DNA from 3 places in the Amycolatopsis sp. NPDC004169 genome. Region 2 is predicted to be linked to each of the others. Evidence: riboswitches for the same ligand, from Rfam matches in the RefSeq annotation. Region 2 holds a riboswitch; each other region holds the start of a gene.
The links. Region 2 has a riboswitch for thiamine pyrophosphate ahead of ABZX11_RS39680 (thiamine ABC transporter substrate-binding protein). Riboswitches for the same ligand answer to the same signal wherever they lie in the genome.
Positions count from the first base shown of each region.

Region 1: linked by a shared signal. The riboswitch ahead of thiC (phosphomethylpyrimidine synthase ThiC) and the one ahead of ABZX11_RS39680 (thiamine ABC transporter substrate-binding protein) in region 2 are both predicted to bind thiamine pyrophosphate.
Region 3: linked by a shared signal. The riboswitch ahead of thiO (glycine oxidase ThiO) and the one ahead of ABZX11_RS39680 (thiamine ABC transporter substrate-binding protein) in region 2 are both predicted to bind thiamine pyrophosphate.

Region 1 is NZ_JBEXMD010000005.1:194,635-198,948, forward strand. It holds gene ABZX11_RS09050 (glycoside hydrolase family 15 protein) at 1-1,229, opposite strand, end outside; gene ABZX11_RS09055 (trypsin-like peptidase domain-containing protein) at 1,433-2,344, shown strand; TPP riboswitch at 2,383-2,504, shown strand; gene thiC (phosphomethylpyrimidine synthase ThiC) at 2,498-4,135, shown strand; gene thiD (bifunctional hydroxymethylpyrimidine kinase/phosphomethylpyrimidine kinase) at 4,132-4,314, shown strand, end outside.
Region 2 is NZ_JBEXMD010000045.1:30,602-34,915, reverse strand. It holds gene ABZX11_RS39700 (hypothetical protein) at 1-450, shown strand, start outside; gene ABZX11_RS39695 (hypothetical protein) at 450-782, shown strand; gene ABZX11_RS39690 (hypothetical protein) at 904-1,635, shown strand; gene ABZX11_RS39685 (4a-hydroxytetrahydrobiopterin dehydratase) at 2,041-2,325, opposite strand; TPP riboswitch at 2,358-2,464, shown strand; gene ABZX11_RS39680 (thiamine ABC transporter substrate-binding protein) at 2,487-3,530, shown strand; gene ABZX11_RS39675 (iron ABC transporter permease) at 3,575-4,314, shown strand, end outside.
Region 3 is NZ_JBEXMD010000005.1:204,212-208,525, forward strand. It holds gene ABZX11_RS09100 (thiazole synthase) at 135-893, opposite strand; gene thiS (sulfur carrier protein ThiS) at 895-1,095, opposite strand; gene thiO (glycine oxidase ThiO) at 1,095-2,168, opposite strand; TPP riboswitch at 2,162-2,267, opposite strand; gene thiE (thiamine phosphate synthase) at 2,379-3,038, shown strand; gene ABZX11_RS09120 (hypothetical protein) at 3,040-3,777, opposite strand; gene ABZX11_RS09125 (threonine/serine dehydratase) at 3,925-4,314, shown strand, end outside.

The DNA of each region.
Region 1 (4,314 bases), on a different contig from region 2:
GCGGTCTCGTCGAGCTGGACCGACGTCCAGTACGGGACGCCGTCGACCCGGCTGTTCTGCGGCAGGTGCCCGTCGGGCTGCTGCTGCGTGCCGAACATGTAGGTCACCGCGCGGTTCGCCGCGGCCGTGTCGCCGCCGGCGGCCAGGCCGGTGGCGATCTGGTAGAGGTCGCGCGGCCAGACGAGGTGGTAGGTGCCCGACGGCGACCACTCCGGGTCGTTGTTCCCGAACCGCCACGGCATGCTCGGCGACGCGATGAAGGCACCCGGGTGGTGCTTGTCCTCGCTCGCGGCGAGCGTGAGCATCGACGCCTTGTACAGGTCGCGCTCGGCGTCGGTCTTCAGCGACGACGGCGGCTTGCCGACCCCGCGCAGGTACTGCTCCCACCCGCGGTCGTACGCGCGCGTGATGTCGCGGACGCCGCGCCGCTGCGACGCCTGCGCGCTCTTCAGCGCGTCGGCGGCCTTCGCGCCCATGCCGAGGGCGAGGGTGACGTGCCGGTTGCGCAGGCCGTCGGCGTTCGTCTGCCCGGTCAGCACGACGTTGCCCTTGGTCGCCGTGTCGTATTCGGCCAGCTTGAAGGTCTTGGCGAGCTGCGTGTTCCCGTCGGACGCGCCCGCGTACCCGACGCTCGTCTTCGTGAACGCGGGCTTCGCGGTGAGCGCAGCGGCGTTGGTCGCGTCCTGGGCGGTGACGGCGTCACGGGCCCGGGCGGCCGAGTCGTCGGAGCCGTCGTTGGTCAGGTCCGGGTCGGCGACCGCGTAGAGCTGGTAGGGCCGGCCGGTCAGCGACTGGAAGTCGACGTCCACCAGCACGGTCGTGGCGGCGGGATCGGTGACGTAGGTCTTGCGGAGGCGCCAGCGGTGCTGGTCGTCGGTGATCGTCTGCTCGTAGGTCAGGCTGTCGTCATCGGTCCGCCGCACCTGCTGCGACTTCGCCGAGTAGTCGGTGACGGCGAAGCTCCGGCCGTCGGTGACGACGAAGTCCATCGACCGGACACTCGGTGTCGACAGGTCCGGGTAGTAGACCTCGGACAGCTGCCCGCCCTGGAGGGTGAACCAGACGTTGCTGGACCGGTCGTGGGCGGTCCCGAAGCCGGTCTTGTTCGCGGGCAGCCAGCTGGGATGGGTCCCCGGGGCGCCGGGAGCCTCGCCCTGAGCCGCCGCGGTCCCCGGGATCAGGCCGGTGACCAGCAGCCCGGCGAGGGCGCCGAACATGAGTTTTCGCATATCAACCCCACAGAAGATCGCTTCTGCACCGTTACAGAAGCGACTTGGGAGTCTGCCGCCGATCCTTCACCGGCGCATGGTCCGATCCGGTGAACCACTGACCGTCACTGGTCCGGTGAACCGGTTCACGGACAGCGAACGGACTTCCCGCCCGAGCGGGCGCAGAATTGTATTACCTGCAACGGTGTAATCGAGGTGCCCTCATGGAAGACGCGATGGACGCCTACTCGCGCGCGGTCAGCACCGTCGCCGCGACCGTCACCCCGCACGTCGCCGGGGTGCAGCTCGCGCGGGGCAGCGGCTCGGCCGTCGTCTTCGCCGACGACGGCCACCTGCTCACCAACGCCCACGTCGTCAGCGACCACCGGAAGGGCGTCGCCACCTTCGCCGACGGCCGCGAAGTGCCCTTCGACGTCGTCGGCGCCGACCCGCTGTCCGACCTCGCCGTGCTGCGCGCCCGGGGCGAGACACCGGCGGCGGCCCGGCTGGGCGACGCCGACCGGCTCGTCGTCGGGCAGCTCGTGGTCGCGGTCGGGAACCCGCTCGGCTTCTCGGGGACCGTCACCGCCGGGGTCGTCAGCGCGCTCGGGCGGGCGCTGCCGGTGCGGCAGGGGCGCGCCACCCGCGTGATCGAGGACGTGATCCAGACCGACGCCGCGCTCAACCCCGGCAACTCCGGCGGCGCGCTCGCCGACTCCGCCGGGCGGGTCGTCGGCGTCAACACCGCGGTCGCCGGCGTCGGGCTCGGGCTGGCCGTGCCGATCAACGCGACCACGCGGCGGATCATCGACACGCTCGTGGTCGAGGGGCGGGTGCGGCGGGCGTACCTCGGTGTCGTCGGCGTGCCCGCGCCACTGCCGGACGACGTCGCCGAGCGCACCGGGCAGAGCGCCGGGCTCCGGGTGCGCGAAGTCGTCGCGGGCGGGCCCGCGGACCGGGCCGGGCTGCGCGCGGGGGACCTCGTGCTGACCGTCGGCCGCACGCGCGTCTCGGACGCGCAGGGCATCCAGCGGCAGCTGTTCGCGGAAGTGATCGGCACCGCACTGCCGATCACCGTGCTGCGCAACGGCGCCATGGTCGACGTCTACGCCACACCGGCAGAGTTGGTCGGGTGACTTGAGTATCGCGCCCCAGCGTGGCATGGTCGGTGGCACAACACCAACGCGGGAGCTCGCGCCATGGCGGGCTGAGAGGGTGACTTGCGTTTCGCAGGCGTCACCGACCGCATGAACCTGACCGGGTAATGCCGGCGTAGGGAGTGAAAGTCGTTGACGACGCTGGAGAATTCTGCTGCCGTTTCGGTGACGACCGGGCCGATCACCGGCTCGCGCAAGGTGTACCACCAGACCGAATCCGGGCTGCGGGTTCCGGCCCGCCGGATCGATCTGTCCAACGGTGAACACTTCGACGTCTACGACACTTCGGGCCCGTACACCGATCCCGAAGCTTCGATCGACGTCCACAGTGGACTGCACCGGCTACGGGCCGGCTGGGCCGACGGGCGCGAGCACAACACGCAGCTCGGCTGGGCCAAGCAGGGCGTCATCACCCGCGAAATGGAGTACGTCGCGGCGCGCGAACGGGTTTCGCCCGAGTTCGTCCGCGACGAGGTCGCCCGCGGCCGCGCGGTGATCCCGGTCAACCGCAGGCACCCCGAGTCCGAGCCGATGATCATCGGGAAGAACTTCCTGGTGAAGATCAACGCCAACATGGGCAACTCGGCCGTCTGGTCGTCGGTCGAGGAAGAGGTCGACAAGATGGTGTGGGCGACCCGCTGGGGCGCCGACACGATCATGGACCTCTCGACCGGCAAGCGGATCCACGAGACGCGGGAGTGGATCATCCGCAACTCGCCGGTGCCGGTCGGCACCGTGCCGATCTACCAGGCGCTGGAAAAGGTCAACGGGGAGCCGGAAAAGCTGTCGTGGGAGGTGTACCGCGACACGATCGTCGAGCAGTGCGAACAGGGTGTCGACTACGTCACCGTGCACGCCGGCGTGCTGCTGCGGTACATCCCGCTGACCGCGCGGCGCGTCACCGGGATCGTCAGCCGCGGCGGGTCGATCATGGCCGCGTGGTGCCTCGCGCACCACCAAGAGTCCTTTTTGTACACGCACTTCGAGGAGCTCTGCGAGATCCTCCGGCAGTACGACGTCACGTTCTCCCTCGGCGACGGCCTGCGCCCGGGTTCGATCGCCGACGCCAACGACCGCGCCCAGTTCGCCGAGCTGGAGACCCTGGGCGAGCTGACGCACATCGCGCGTTCGCACGACGTCCAGGTGATGATCGAAGGCCCCGGCCACGTGCCGATGCACAAGATCAAGGAGAACGTGGAGCTCGAGGAAAAGCTCTGCGGCGAAGCCCCGTTCTACACCCTCGGTCCACTCGCGACGGACATCGCCCCGGCCTACGACCACATCACGTCGGCCATCGGCGCGGCCCAGATCGGCTGGTACGGCACGGCGATGCTGTGTTACGTGACGCCGAAGGAGCACCTCGGCCTGCCCAACCGCGACGACGTGAAGACCGGCGTGATCACGTACAAGATCGCGGCGCACGCGGCGGACCTAGCCAAGGGGCACAAGTACGCGCAGGAGTGGGACGACGAGCTGTCGAAGGCGCGCTTCGAGTTCCGCTGGAACGACCAGTTCAACCTGTCGCTCGACCCGGACACCGCGCGTTCGTTCCACGACGAGACGCTGCCCGCCGAGCCGGCCAAGACCGCGCACTTCTGCTCGATGTGCGGCCCGAAGTTCTGCTCGATGCGGATCACGCAGGACGTCCGCAAGTACGCCGAGGAGCACGGCCTGTCCACAGTGGAGGCCATCGAGGCCGGTATGGCGTCGAAGTCGGCCGAGTTCACCGAGTCCGGCGGGCAGGTCTACCTGCCGGTGGTGCAGCCGTGACACCGAGGACCGCCCTCACCATCGCCGGCTCGGATTCCGGCGGTGGTGCGGGCGTCCAGGCGGATCTCAGGACGTTCTTCGCGCACGGGGTGCACGGGCTGGTCGCGCTGACCGCGGTCACCGTGCAGAACTCGCTGGGCGTGCAGGGTTTCACCGAGATCCCGGCGGACGTGGTCTCG
Region 2 (4,314 bases):
GGCCGCGTCACGATCGACGCGCTCCTCGCGCGCGGCTCCCTCGAACGCGTCCCGGCTTCGCGCGAGGCCGCGGAGGCGGAGATCGCCAGGGCCCGCACGCACGTCGCCTCGGCGCGGCAGCTGCTGGAGTCGGACCCGGAGGGCGCCTACACGCTGTTGTACGACGGCGCCCGCCGCGCGCTGGCTGCCGTGCTGCAGAACCAAGGCCTGCGCGCCACGAGCCGGGGTGGCCACATCGCTGTCTACGAGGCGGTTCTCGCGCAGCTCGATCCGCCGCTGGGACCGCTCCTGCGCCCGTTCAACCGGATGCGGGTCCGTCGCAACGAAGTCGCCTACCGGTCGTCCGAGGCGCCTTCGGTGACGGCCGAGGACGTCACGGCCGACGTGGCGAAGGTCGACGACCTCATCGGCGTCGCCGAAAAGACCATCCCGAACATGGCCCGCTACTGATGGCGACCCGTCCGCTGACGCCGAACGAGCGGACGACCCTGGACGCGTTGCTCGCCGGCGACTTCCCCGGCGCCGCCGAACTGCGAGCCCAGGCGCCGACGGCCCGGGTGAGCGGACGCTGCGACTGCGGGTGTCCGAGCATCAACCTGGAAGTCGACCGGACCCTGCCGATCGCGGTGGTCGCCGACCCTCCGGTCGCAATCGAAGCCGACGCACCTGGCGGCGGGCTCATCGTGTTCGCCGAAGACGGCCGCCTGTCCTGCCTGGAGTACTGGACCACGACCGATGACGTGCCGGCCGGGTTTCCGCCGCCGGAGCACATCGCCTTGTAGCCCGCCCGAATCGGCCGGTATTGGGCGAGCCGGGTGGTGACCGCTCGGTAACGGCCCCCGCCGGGCCGCCCGGCCATTAGGATCGGCCGCCGCATCGTCCGGTGGCTGGAAGGTTCTCACGATGGGGCAGAAAACGGCAGCGAATCCGGTGCCGCCGTGGACGCAGCGCGATGAAGTGCTGTGGTACACCTGTTACCTCGCCGCCCTGCTGGCCGGCGGGCAGAGCACGCAGGACGTCTATGAGGTGCTCGCTCCGTTTCCGCCGACGATCGGCGGCGACGAAAAGTTCTGGGCCTGCGGGTCGTTCGTGCTCTCCGACTTCCGGGCGCTCGGCGACGGCAGCTGGCAGGTCAGCACGCCCGTGGTCTTCGGCACCGGCGCGGTCGGGCTGGGGCTCGTCGCCGGGACGCTCGTGGGCGGGTCGATCGCCAAGTCGCGGGCGCGCCGGGCCGCGCAGGCCGCGGCGGTGCCGCGCTGGGTCCCCATCGAGCAGGGGAACGTCTACCTGAGCCAGTACGGCTTCTACATGCACACCCCGAGCGTCCTGCGCTGGCCCTGGACCGACATCTCCGGTCTGTCGGTCGTTGCGCCCGCGACCGTGCACTTCAGCGGGAACAGCGAGCACGGCCCCATTTCCTGGATGCTCCAGTCGGATTGGGCGGAACTGCTGTTCGTCTCCTGGGCCCTTGCCGTGCACCCCCGCCACCCGCAGCTGTTGACCGGCGGGTGGCTCCCGCCAGGGTGGGTCGAACACGCCCGCTTTCACCAGCGCGCACCGCGGGCGGCGCCGGGGGCGGGCATTCCGGGCATCGCCGCCCCGGAGCCGCCCGAGACACCGGGCCAAGCCGGGTAGCCCGCCGGACCTGCTGGTCCGACCGGCCAGTGCGGCCTAGCCGAGCAGGCCCAGCAGGGCGATCGCGATCAACACCACCGCGGGGGCGAGTGCGTTGATCCAGGCGCGCTGGGCGGCGGTCAGGGCGGTGCTGTTCATGGCGTTCCCGGGGGTGTGAAACCGATGCTTCCGCTCCGAACAGCGCGCCGATCATGGCCCGCGTTAACAGCTGTGATCGAACTCTCAGCTGTCCAGGTGACGGCGGTTGCGGGCGGTGAACCAGAGCACTCCGCCCGCCGCCGCCACCATCGTCGCGAACGCTGCCGTGCCGACCACGATTGCCTGAGTCATCTCGTCTCCCTCCCGAAGGTTCCGGTAACCGAGAGACGTCGAACCCCGGGAAAAGTGCACCCAGAGTAACCAGGATCACAGGGCGGCGAGCACCGCGTCGATCTCGGCGGCCAGTGAGAAGTCCTTCGCCGTCAAGCCGCCCGCCGAATGCGTCGAGAGCCGGAACGTCAGCGTGCGCCAGCGGATGTCGATGTCCGGGTGGTGGTCGGCGGCCTCGGCCAGCTCCGCCACCCGGTTCACCACCTCGATCGCCTGGGGGAAGCTCGCCAGCTCCACCTCGCGCGAGATCACCGCACCCGTCCTGGTCCAGCCCGCGCCCAGCCGTCCGTCGGCCTCGGAGTCGCTCAAGATTTCCGTCATGTCTCCATCGTCCTGCGTCCTCGACTACGCTGCACGGTTGCCACGGGAGTCCGGCGGGTGCCGGGCTGAGAGGCGGGTATCCGCGACCGTTCGCACCTGACCGGATCATGCCGGCGACGGGAGGGCTTCCCCTCCGCGTCCGGCGAAGTGCAGGAGGGTAGATGAAACGCAGGGCTGCGACGGCCATCGCCGTCGTCGGCGTGGTCGCCGCCGGGTGCTCGCTGTCGGACGGGGACGGCGGCACGCAGCAGACGCCCACCGTCACCCTCGTGACGCACGATTCCTTCCTCGCGCCGCAGGAGGTGCTCGACGCCTTCCAGAAGCAGTCGGGCATCAAGGTCTCCGTGCTCAAGCAGGGCGACGCCGGATCGCTGACCAACAAGCTGGTGCTCACCAAGGCGAACCCGATCGGCGACGTCGCGTACGGCGTCGACTCCACCTTCGCCTCGCGCGCGCTCAGCGAGGGCGTCTTCGAGCCCTACACCAGCCCGGAGGCCGACCGCGGGCCGCAGCGCTACGCCGTCGACCCCGAGCACCGGCTCTCCGCGGTCGACGTCGGCGACGTCTGCGTCAACGTCGACACGAACTACTTCACCGGCAAGGGCCTCCCCGCGCCGGAGACCTACGACGACCTGGCCGACCCGAAGTACAAGGACCTGCTGGTCGTCGAGGACCCGGCGACCGCGTCCCCCGGGCTGGCGTTCCTCCTCGGCACCATCGCCAAGTACGGCGACGCCGGCTGGAAGGACTACTGGACGAAGCTGAAGGCCAACGGCGTCCAGGTCGTCAGCGGTTGGGAAGAGGCCTACACCAAGCAGTTCTCCGGCTCGTCCGGCAAGGGGCCGCGGCCGATCGTCGTCTCGTACGCGTCCTCGCCGGCCGCCGAGGTCGGCGACGACGGGAAGCCGCGCACCAAGGCGCTGCTCGACACCTGCTACCGGCAGGTCGAGTACGCCGGCGTGCTGGCCGGCGGCAAGCAGGTCGAGAACGCCCGCAAGGTGGTGGACTTCCTGCTGTCCCAGCAGTTCCAGGCGACGGTCGCGGCCAACATGTACGTCTACCCGGCGCGCCAGGGTGTCGACCTGCCGCAGGGCTGGGCGCAGGTCGCGCCGCTGCCGCAGAAGCCGCAGACGCTGCCCGCGGACCAGGTGCAGGCCGGACGCGAGAAGTGGATCGGCGAATGGCGCACGCTCGTGCAGCAGTAGCCCCACCCCGCACCGCCCGCGGGTTGGGCCTGGCGCTGCTCGGCCTGGCTCCGATCGGTTTCCTGGTGGTGTTCTTCGCCTGGCCGGTCGTCGCGATCATCGGCCGCGGGTTCGCCGCAGGTGGCCTCGACGTCGTCCTCGGCGATCCGCGGACCTGGCAGCTGGCCGGGTTCACCGTCGGGAGCGCGGCCGCGTCGACGGTGGTCGCGGTGCTGGCCGGGCTGCCGGTGGCGTTCCTGCTGGCCCGGGTGCGGCTGCCCGGCGTCGGCCTGGCGCGGACGCTGGTGCTCGTGCCGTTCGTGCTGCCGACCGTGGTCGTCGGGCTGGCGTTCCGCGCGCTCTGGCCGGACGGCGGCGTGCTGCCGATCGTGCTGGCCAACGCGTTCTTCAACGTCGCCGTCGTCGCGCGGACCGTCGCCGGGCTGTGGGCGCGGCTCGACGCCCGGACGACCGACGCCGCCCGGGCGCTCGGCGCGTCGCCGTGGCGGGCGTTCCGGTCGGTGACGCTGCCCGCGCTCGCGCCGGCCATCGCGTCCGCCGCGGCCGTGGTGTTCCTGTTCTGCGCCACCAGCTTCGGTGTCGTGCTGATCCTCGGCGGCGCCCGCTACCGGACCCTGGAAACCGAGATCTACCTGCGGACGGTCGACCTCCTCGACCTCTCGGGGGCCGCCGCGCTGTCGCTGATCCAGTTCGCGGCCGTGGTCGCCGCGCTGGTGCTCGGCGGGCTGGCCCGGCGGCGCCGGGACGGCGCCCGGATCGGTCCCGGCGGCGCCCGGCGGCCGCG
Region 3 (4,314 bases), on a different contig from region 2:
TCCTTCTGCCCTCGCCCCGCCGCGGGTGCGCCGGAAAGTGCCGTCCACCTTACGGGTTCCAGGTCACGCTCCGCGTTAAGGCGCCGTGTTATACCGGGGCTTCGCCACCCGGAGCCCCCCAAAGCAGCAGTGGTTCACCGAGGTGGACTCGACGCTTGCGCCCAGAAGCGCTGCGGCACCCGGCCGGCCTCGCGGGCCAGCCGGCCGGCGACGACACCGGCGCGCATCGCCGCGGCCATCCGCTCCGGATCGGCCGCCCGGGTGACCGCCGTGGACAGCAGGACGGCGTCGCAGCCGAGCTCCATCGCCAGTGTCGCGTCCGAGGCCGTGCCGATTCCGGCGTCCAGGATCACCGGGACGCCCGCCCGCGACACGATCAGCTCGATGTTGTGCGGATTCCGGATCCCGAGGCCGGTGCCGATCGGCGCGCCCAGCGGCATCACCGCGGCGCAACCCGCCTCCTCCAGCCGCAGCGCGAGCACCGGGTCGTCGTTCGTGTAGACGAACACGGTGAACCCGTCGGCGACCAGGCGTTCGGCGGCGTCGAGGGTCTCGATCGGGTCCGGCAGCAGCGTCCGGTCGTCGGCGTGCACCTCGAGCTTGACCAGGTCGGTTTCCAGCGCCTCGCGCGCGAGCTGGGCGGTGAGCACGGCCTCGGCGGCCGTGCGGCAGCCCGCGGTGTTCGGCAGCAGCTCGATGCCGAGCCGCTTGAGGAGCTCGAGGACGCCCGAGCCGCCTTCGGCGTCGGCGCGGCGCATGGCGACCGTGGTCAGCTCGGTGCCGGACGCCACCAGCGCACGTTCCAGCACGGCGAGGTTGGCCGCGCCGCCGGTGCCGATGATCAGCCGGGACGTCAGCTTGGTCGTGCCGATGACCAGCGGTTCCACGTCCATTTCAGCCTCCCTGGACCGCGGTGAGCACGTCGAGGACCGCCCCCTTGGGCACGGCCGTGGCCGCCCAGTCGGCGCGGCGGACGACCACGCCGTCGACCGCGACGGCGATGCCCGGCCGTGCGCCGCCGGTGCGGTCGAGGACGTCGGCGACGGTGGCGCCGTCCGGGAACTCCGTCCACTCGCCGTTGAGCTTGATCTCCATCACACGTGCTCCTTCTGGTGCAGGCGGGCGGGGGACGCGGCCGCCGTGCCCTCCGGCGGCTCGTCCCCGTCGAGCCAGGCGACCACGGCGTCCGCGGTCACCGGGGCCATCAGCAGGCCGTTGCGGTGGTGCCCGGTCGCGGCGAACACCCGGCCGTCCAAGGCACCGAGGTACGGCAGCGCGTCCCGGCTGCCTGCCCGCAGGCCGGCGGCGGTCTCGGTCAGCTCGTACTCGGTGATCGCGGGGAAGACGCGCTCGGCGCCTTCGAGCAGCTCGCGCACGCCGCGGGCGGTGACGGCCCGGTCGAACCCGGCCTCGTACTGGGTGGCGCCGAGGACGAGCTCGGCGTCACCGCGCGGGACGAGGTAGATCGGGCGGCCTTCGACGACGGCCCGGACGGTGTGCGTTGGCGGCGGCAGGCAGCCGCGACGGGGCTTGAGCCGCAGGATTTCGCCCTTGAGCGGGCGGACGGCGTCGGCGAGCAGCGGGTGCAGCCGCCCGGTCCAGGCGCCCGCGGCGAGCACGACGGCTTCGGCGTCCGGGAGCTCTTCGACGCGCTCCCGGACGAACCGGACTCGGTGTTCGACGCAGGCGGCGTAGAGGGCGTCGAGGAGTTTCCGGTTGTCCACGGCCAGGTCACCGGGCACGTGGAGTCCACTTCGGACGGATCCGAGACCGGGCTCGAGCCGCTTGGCCTCCCGGCCGGTGAGCCGCTCCGCCGCGCGGCCGAGCCCGTGCAGGTGACCGGCCAGGATGTCCAGGTGACCGGCGTCGGCGCTGTCGAAGGCGACGACGAGCGTGCCGTGCGCGGCCAAGCCGGGGTCGAAGCCCTCTCCGGCGAGGTCACGGGCGAAGCCGGGCCAGCGTTCGAGCGACTCTTCGCCGAGGCGGAGGACGTCCTCCTCGCCCGGCCAGGCCTCGGTGACCGGGGCGAGCATGCCCCCGGCCAGCCAGGACGCGCCGCCGTGGGCGGGTTCGGGGTCGTGGAGGGTGACGCTGCGGCCGGTGCGCGCGGCGCGCCACGCGGCGGCGAGGCCGATCACGCCGCCGCCCACCACTGCCAGGTTCGTCATGGAATCACGCTCCCTGCGCCGGCATGACCCGGATCAGGTTCCACGGTCGGAGCGGCAGCTCCCTCTCAGCCCGTGCCTCGGGCTCCCGTGCGGACACCTTCACCCTACTGCGCCGTTCGTCGATAATCCAACCGCGGGCGCGGCCGGATGGCTTTCGTGGCAACGGGCGCGCGACGCCTGCTTCGGTCGGCGCGGGGTACGGTCGCCGCTATGCCCGCCCTCTCCGGTGACAAGATCCGCGCCCGCCTCGACTCGGCGCGCCTGTACCTCTGCACGGACGCCCGCACGACCCGCGGCGACCTGGCCGCCTTCGCCGATGCGGCCCTGGCCGGCGGGGTCGACATCATCCAGCTGCGCGACAAGACCGGTGCGCTGGAGGCGGCCGGCGAGATCGCGGCGCTGGAGGTGCTGGCGGAGGCGTGCGCCCGGCACGGCGCGCTGCTGTCGGTGAACGACCGCGCCGACGTGGCCTTGGCCGTCGGCGCCGACGTGCTCCACCTGGGCCAGGACGACATCCCGGTGCCGCTGGCCCGCCGGATCCTCGGCGACGACGTGGTGATCGGCCGCTCGACGCACTCGCTGGACCAGGCCCTCTCCGCGGCCGCGGAGCCGGGCGTCGACTACTTCTGCACGGGCCCGTGCTGGCCGACGCCGACGAAGCCGGGCCGCCCCGCGCCCGGCCTCGACCTGGTCCGCGACACGGCGGCGTGGGCCCCGGACCGGCCGTGGTTCGCCATCGGCGGCATCGACGGCGACCGGCTGCCGTCGGTGCTGGAGGCCGGGGCGTCGCGGATCGTGGTGGTCCGGGCGATCACCGAAGCCGAGGACCCGGAGGCGGCCGCCCGCGAGCTGCGGGCGCGCCTGGCCTGAGTCACGGCGTCGGTGTCGTCGCGGCGGCGCCCTTGCTGGTCGGCGGGGTCGCAGTGGTCGACGGGACCTCGGTCGACGGCTGTTCCGTCGTCGTGCTCGGGGTGGTCGTCGGGGTCTCGGACGACGTCGCCGGCGCGGTCGAGGTCGGCGTCGTGGTCGTCTCCGTCGGGGACACCTGCGTGTCGTCCGTGCTGGTCGGCGGGGTGGTCGACGGCGTCTTGCCCTGGTGGCCGCCGGTGCCGCCGAGGATCCTGCCGATGCTCGAACCCGTTCCGCCGCCGATCTGGGTGCCGGTGGCCGACTCGAAGCCGACGATCGACAGGATCGCCACCGCGAACGCCGCCAGGCTGGTGCCGATGATCAACGGCCAGCGCAGCTTGCGCAGCCGCGACGGCTCGGGCTTCGCCAGCCGGACGGTCGGCTGGTCGGTGATCGGCACCTCCGCAGGTGCCTCCGCCGGCGCCTCCGCCTGCCCGCGCCGCCGGATCCCCGACGTCGCCAGCTGGCGCGCCCGCAGCGCCGCCTCGCGGGTGCGCTCCAGCGAGCGCAGGTACAGCTCGCTGCCGACCGTCGACACCACGCTCGCCACGCCGGCCCCGATCACCGTGCCCGCGACACCCAGCGTCGAACCGAGCAGCGCCGCTGTCACCGCCGCCAGCGCCGCCGCCAGCACCTGTGCGAGCCGCAGGCCCTTCTTCTCTTCCTTCTCCTCGGAAGCCGCTTCTTTCTCCTTGGTCATGATCCCGATTCAGGTAGTCCGTGTTCTCCCCTGTCCAACGTTTCAGGCGCGTGAGGCACTCCCCGCGTTGCCACGGCGTGAGGAGGACCACTCCGTCTGTCCATAATAGACACTCCGAACCGAACGTTTTCTTGACATACTCGGCACATGGAACTGGTGACGATCTCTGACATCGAGGCCGCCGCGAAGCGCGTCGCGGATGTCGCCGTACGCACACCCCTGCTGCTCCAGACCTGGGATCCCCGCGGAACCCTGTGGCTCAAACCCGAAAACCTGCAACCGGTCGGGGCGTTCAAGGTGCGGGGCGCGTTCAACGCCATCGCGGGCCTCGACGACGCGGCCCGTGCCCGCGGCGTGATCGCCTACTCCAGCGGCAACCACGCGCAGGCAGTCGCGTACGCGGCGCAGCGGTACGGCGTGCCCGCGGTGATCGTCGTGCCCGACGTCACGCCGCGGATCAAGGTCGAGGCCACCCTGTCGTACGGCGCCGAGGTGATCGAGGTTCCGATCGGCGAACACGAGGGCAAAGCGCGCGAA